DNA from 2 places in the Variovorax sp. RTB1 genome. Region 2 is predicted to be linked to the other one. Evidence: predicted binding sites of a transcription regulator. Region 2 holds the regulator's gene; the other holds the start of a gene.
What was found. The regulator sigma-54, encoded in region 2, starts transcription at its own class of promoters, with help from an activator protein. The targets are predictions, from matches to a motif close to TGGCANGNAANCTGCTTT.

Region 1: a site for sigma-54 is predicted at 1,430-1,447, ahead of QN397_RS18520 (transglutaminase family protein). Genes of this name have one in related genera too.

Annotation. Positions count from the first base shown of each region.
Region 1 is NZ_JASJXG010000033.1:36,318-39,628, reverse strand. It holds gene QN397_RS18520 (transglutaminase family protein) at 1-1,343, opposite strand, end outside; gene QN397_RS18515 (DNA internalization-related competence protein ComEC/Rec2) at 1,554-3,311, shown strand, end outside.
Region 2 is NZ_JASJXG010000045.1:12,043-15,353, reverse strand. It holds gene lptB (LPS export ABC transporter ATP-binding protein) at 1-481, shown strand, start outside; gene QN397_RS21375 (RNA polymerase factor sigma-54) at 615-2,228, shown strand; gene QN397_RS21370 (hybrid sensor histidine kinase/response regulator) at 2,238-3,311, opposite strand, start outside.

The DNA of each region.
Region 1 (3,311 bases), on a different contig from region 2:
TAGCCCGGCTGCATGTAGCGCTCGGTCAAGCCCAGCTTGTGCGCCAGTACGGTGGTGAAGCGGCGCGCGTCTTCGCTGGTGTAGTGCGTCGGCACGCGTTCGTCGGCGAAGAGTTCGGGGTTGTGCCACAGCGTCTCGCAGTCGCCACGCCAGAAAATCGACAGTGCCCATCGCGGCAATTGCTCGCCGGGATACCACTTGCCCTGGCCGAAATGCAGAAAGCCGCCTTTGCCGTATTCGGCACGCAGCTTTTGGACCAACTCGGTCGCGTAGCCGCGCTTCGTCGGGCCGAGGGCGTCGATGTTCCATTCCGCCGCATCGCGGTCGCTGGTCGCCACATAGGTCGGTTCTCCGCCCATCGTCAAGCGCACGTCGCCGGCTTGCAGCCGCTTGTCGACCGCATCGCCGAGGGCCAGCACTTCGGCCCATTGCTCTTCGGTGTAGGGCTTGGTCACGCGCGGCGATTCGTAGATGCGCGAGACCTTCATTTCATGGCCGAATTCGACCTCTGCATCGTCGACCACGCCTTCGATCGGCGCGGCACTCGACGGCGTCGGCGTGCAGGCGAGCGGAATGTGGCCTTCGCCGGCGAGCAGGCCGGAGGTGGCGTCGAGGCCGACCCAGCCTGCCCCCGGCAGGAACACTTCGCACCATGCGTGCAGATCGGTGAAGTCGACCGTCGTACCGCTCGGGCCGTCGAGTGCTTTCACGTCCGGCGTGAGCTGGATGAGGTAGCCCGAAACGAAGCGCGCCGCCAGGCCGATGTGACGCAGCAACTGAACCAGCAGCCAGCCCGAATCGCGACAAGAACCACTGCCGTTGGTCAGCGTTTCTTCCGGCGTTTGCACACCGGGCTCCATGCGAATCAGGTAGTTGACGTCCTTCTGCACCTGCTGGTTGATGCCGACCAGAAAGTCGATGGTGCGCTGCTCTTTGCGATCGACTTTTTCAAGATAGGCCTCGACCAGCGGTGTCCCCGGGTCTGCGACAAGGTAAGGCGCAAGTTCGACAGCCTGCGACTCGGTGTACTTGAAGGGGAAGTTCTCGGCCTGCGGCTCGAGGAAGAAGTCGAACGGGTTGTAGACCGCCATTTCGACCACGAGGTCGACCGTGACCTTGAATTCGGTTGTCTTCTCCGGGAACACCAGCCGCGCCTGGTAGTTGGCGAACGGGTCTTGCATCCAGTTGACGAAATGCTCTGCGGGCTCGACCTGCAACGAATACGAAATGATGTTGCTGCGGCAATGCGGTGCCGGGCGGAGCCGAACGACCTGCGGCCCCAATTGCACCGGACGGTCGTACTTGTAATGCGTGACGTGGTGAAGTGCGGCGTGAATGGACATGTTTTTTGGGCGCCGGAAGCGTCGAAAAGTGCAGGCTGAGAGGCGGTTGAGCGAAGGCCTCGTTCGAGACGCATACTAGCCGAGGTCAAGCAATTAACGCGCCAAAGAGCGCCTCAACGAGATTGATCAGGGAGTGATTCAAGTCATGCCACAGGGAGTGGATCTGAGCACACGCGTGCGTCGGTTTTGTGGCGCTGCGGGTGTGCGTTCGTGAGCGCCGACGCGGAGTCGGACACGGGGGTGCGCGGCCGCGGTGCCTTTGCCGCACTGGCGGGTTCGGTCGCTGGCGCTGTCGTGCAGTTGCAACAGGGCGAGCTCTGGAATGCAGTTGTTTACGCGGCTTTTCTGGCTGTCGGCGTGGTCGGGTTGTGCCTGATGGCACGGATTCGAGCGGACACGACCAGGCTCCGCAGTCTCCTGCTCGTCATCGCGTGTGCGGCGGGCATGCTGGCCGGCGCTGGGTCCGCCGGATGGCGCGCTGCAAGCTATTTGCGTGACGCGCTCGCCCCGGCACTCGAAGGCCGTGATGTCGTGGTCGAGGGCGTGGTGGCGCAGATGCCGCAGCACAGTGAGACGGGTACGCGCTTCCGGTTGGAAGTCGCATCGGCACGATGGGCCATGCAAACGTCCGCGCCCGCAAACGACGACGACTCGTCCGGACCGACACGGGCCACACGGACGGCACCGGCCGCACCTGTCGTGCCGCCGGGCATCGCTCTCGGTTGGTATGCCGCCAACACCTCGGCGTGGGGCAATGCATCCGACGATGGCGCGCGCACCCGACCTGCGGTTGCACCCGGCCCCCTGCACGCAGGCGAACGCTGGCGCATGACCGTGCGGCTCAAGGCACCGCATGGCAGCTCGAACCCGCATGGCTACGACTTCGAGTTGTGGATGTGGGAGCAGGGCTTGCAGGCCAACGGCTACGTGCGCACCGGCGCGGGCGATGCGGCCCCCTTGCGCCTTGCCGATACATGGCAGCACCCGATCGAGCGTGGGCGCGAGTCGGTGCGCGATGCCGTGTTCACGCACGTGCCGGATCGCAAGTTGGCCGGCGTCATCGCGGCGCTCATCACCGGCGATCAGAACGCGATCGATCGAGCCGACTGGGATGTCTTTCGTGCCACCGGCGTCGCCCATTTGATGAGCATTTCAGGCTTGCACATCACCATGTTCGCCTGGCTTGCCGCGCTGCTGGTCGGCGCGCTGTGGCGGCGCAGTAACCGGCTCATGCTGATGTGGCCCGCGCCGCACGCTGCGCTGGTCGGTGGCGTGTTGTTGGCGGCGGGCTACGCGCTTTTCAGCGGCTGGGGCGTTCCATCGCAACGCACGATCTGGATGCTCGCAACGGTCGCGCTGTTGCGCCTGACGGGCCGGCGCTGGCCTTGGCCGCACGTCTGGTTGCTGGTCTGCGCGGTGGTGGTGGCGATCGATCCGTGGGCTTTGATGCAAGCCGGCTTCTGGCTCAGCTTCGTCGCGGTGGGCGTGCTCTTTGCGACCGATGGGGGTGCGGCCACTGTCGCCAGGGGTGGCGTGGCCGGCCATCTGGCTCGCACCTTGCGCGAGCAGTGGGTCGTCACGCTGGCGCTCACGCCGTTGAGCGTGTTGCTGTTCCAGCAGGTGTCGGTGGTCGGGCTGGCCGCCAATGCCATCGCGATTCCATGGGTCACGCTGGTCGTGACGCCGCTGGCGATGGGCGGCGTCGTCGTCACGCCGCTGTGGACCGTCGCGGCCTGGTCGGTGCAAGCGTTGGCGCTACTGTTGCAATGGCTCGCCTCGATGCCTTTCGCCACGGTGTCGATGGCGGTGCCGCCGATATGGATGGCGGTTTGCGGCGTAGCGGGCGGTGTGCTGGTGGCCATGCGGCTGCCCTGGTCGATGCGCGCGCTCGGCCTGCCGCTGTTGCTGCCGGTGCTGCTCTGGCAGACGCCGCGACCGCCAGGCAGCGAGTTCGAACTGCTCGCAGTC
Region 2 (3,311 bases):
CAAGCTCACGGTCGAAGAGAACGTGCGGGCCGTGCTCGAGCTGCAGCTAGACACCGACGAGTCCGGCAGGGCGGTCCCGATATCGAAGGCACGGATGGAAGAGCGGCTGAGCGAGCTGCTGAACGACCTGCGCGTCGAACATTTGCGCAACTCGCCGGCGTTGTCGCTGTCGGGCGGCGAGCGGCGGCGGGTCGAAATCGCCCGTGCGCTCGCCACGCAGCCGCGCTTCATCCTGCTGGATGAACCCTTCGCCGGCATCGACCCGATTGCCGTTATCGAAATCCAGCGAATCATCAGTTTTCTCAAAGAGCGCGGCATCGGCGTGCTGATCACCGACCACAACGTGCGTGAAACGCTGGGCATCTGCGATCACGCTTTCATCATCAGCGACGGGCAAGTGCTGGCACAGGGCACGCCTTCGGAGATCGTCGACAACGCCGAGGTACGACGCGTCTACCTCGGCGAACACTTCCGGATGTGAACTTGTTGCTCGCCCCCAGGTCGTCGCGCACTGCGTGTCGCTTCTTCCACCCCCTGACCGGGGGCAACACCAACAGCCCGGCAAAGCCGGTTCTGCGGTGTTTCTTGAACAGAGTGTGTCTGGCAGGCTGTCCGTGAAGCAAGGTCTTTCTCTTCGTGTCTCGCAGCATTTGGCGCTCACGCCACAGCTGCAGCAGTCGATCCGGCTTTTGCAGTTGTCCACGCTCGAGTTGAGCCAGGAAGTCGAGCAGATGCTCGACGACAACCCGTTCCTGGAGCGCACGGCCGAAGAAGCCGCACGCGAAGAGTTCGGCATCGACGTGTCCGACGCGCCAGCGCCGCGCGAAGAGCACGACAGCGACCGCCAGAGCGAGAGCGACGGCGAGTTCGCGCCCAGCGCGCTCGCGACCAGTGCCGACGGCGCCAGCACCGCGACCACCGCCAGCGAGACCGAAGCGCCGGCCGCCGAGATGTCCGACCAGGAGCCCGACTGGGGCGGCGACGGCACGGTCGAGATGACGCCGGACGATGGGGAATGGGGCGGCGAGGCGCCAGCCAGCAGCAACAACCTCGGCCCGAACGACGGCAGCGAGCGCACCGACGCCACCGAGCTCGCGCGCAGCCAGGAGTCGCTGCAATCCTTCCTGCACCGACAGGCACTGAGCCTGCGGCTGAACGAAAACGACCAGGCCGCACTGCGTTTTTTGATCGAATCGTTGAATGACGATGGCTATCTCGAAGACTCGTTGCCAGCGCTGGCATCGGGCCTCGCGGGCGATGACAACGACCAGTTCGACGGTCTCGTCCACCACTTCCAGGTGGCGCTCGGCCTGCTGCAAAGCCTGGAGCCGGTCGGCGTCGGCGCACGCGATCTCGGCGAATGCCTGGCAATCCAGCTGAAGGCGCTCGCCCATGAGAACGAGACGGCCGAAGAAAAGCAGATCCGCAAGACTGCGATCCTGATCTGCAAGCAGCCGATGGAGCTGCTCGCGCGGCGCGACTTCAAACGTCTGGCCACGCTCACACGCAGCAACGAAGAAGAAGTGCGCAGCGCGCTGCAGGCGATCGCCAAGCTGGAGCCCAAGCCGGGCCGCCGCTTCGTCGATGTCGAGCGCAACATCGTGGTGCCCGACGTGATCGTCACCCGCACCGGTCGTGGCGCAACGCTCAAGTTCCGCGTGATGCTCAACCCCGACGTGATGCCGCGTCTGCGCGTGCACGACATCTACGCCGGCGCGCTCAAGGCGCACAAGGGCGAGGGCAGCCAGGCGCTGTCGCAGCGGCTGCAGGAGGCGCGCTGGTTCATCAAGAACATCCAGCAACGCTTCGACACCATCCTGCGGGTGAGCAACGCCATCGTCGAGCGGCAGAAGAGCTTTTTCGTGCACGGAGAACTCGCCATGCGCCCGTTGGTGCTGCGTGAGATCGCCGACGAGCTGGGCTTGCACGAGTCGACCATCAGCCGCGTGACCACGGCCAAGTACATGTCGACGCCTTACGGCACGGTCGAGCTCAAGTACTTCTTCGGTTCGGCGCTCGGAACCGAAACCGGCGGCAATGCATCCAGCACGGCAGTGCGAGCGCTCATCAAGCAACTCGTGAGCGCCGAGAGCATCAAGAAGCCGCTGTCGGACAGCCAGATTTCCGACATGCTGAAAGAGCAGGGGATCGAATGTGCGCGGCGCACCGTCGCCAAGTACCGCGAAGCGCTGCGCATCGCACCGGCGAATCTGCGCAAGGCGCTGTAAGGCGTCGGTTTACCGCCGCGCCTGCAACAAAATCCCGCGCAGCTCCGCCGGCTGCACCGGCTTGCGCAACGCATGCCAGCCACGCTCGCGGGCCAGGTGCAGCGTCGCTTCATCGATATCGGCCGAGATCAGCGCGATCGTGAGCGACGGCTTTTGCAGTTGCAGGCGTCGCGCCAGGTCGATACCGTCGAGCTTGCCCGGCAAGCGGATATCGCACAGCGCGACGTCGATGGCCTGCAGGTCGGCGAGCGCCAGCGCCTCGGCCGCGCTCTCGTAGATGCGTGGCAGCGCCTGCCATTGGCGCAGCAGGGCCGCGAGGCTGTCGGCCACCACAGCGTTGTCTTCGACCACCAGCACCGCCAAGCCGGGCGCCAGCGGCATGGCGTCGAGCGCAGCGGTGCTGGTCGCCGCCGCGGTCGCGGCGCGTGCCGTGCGGTCGGGGTGCGCATCGCGAGGGGCCGATGGCAGCGTGAAGCCGAACACCGAGCCGCGTCCCGGCAGCGACCGCAGCGTGATCTGGACCCCCAGCCGCATCGCCAGGCGCCGCACGATGGCCAGCCCCAGCCCGTGCCCACGCTGTAGATTGCGCTCCACGTTCCCGACCTGCTCGAAGTCGCCGAACACCCGCTCCTGCGCTTCGCAAGCGATGCCGATGCCGCTGTCGCGCACCTCGATGCGCCAGCCGTCCGGCCGGCGCCGACAGGCCAGCAACACGCGGCCATTGGGTGCGAACTTGACAGCGTTGTCGACCAGATTGGCGACGATGCGGCGCAGCGCCACCGTGTCGGTCCACACGATGGCTTCGGCCGGGCAACGCACCCGCACCCGGCCGCTGCCTGCCTGCCGTGCGAACTCGTTCAGCAGCGGTGCGAGGGCGACCGCGGTCAACGTGAACGGGTCGGCAGCGGCCTCGATGCGACCGATTTCGAGCAGCTGGTTGGTCAAGCCTTCGAGCGCCTGCTGTGCCCGTGACAGCGCATCGACGGAGCCTTGCACCACGGCGGCGCTTTCGCCGGCGCGCAGTTGCTGCCGCAGCACTTCGGCCTGCAGGCCCATCGCCATCACCGGCTGCCGCAGGTCGTG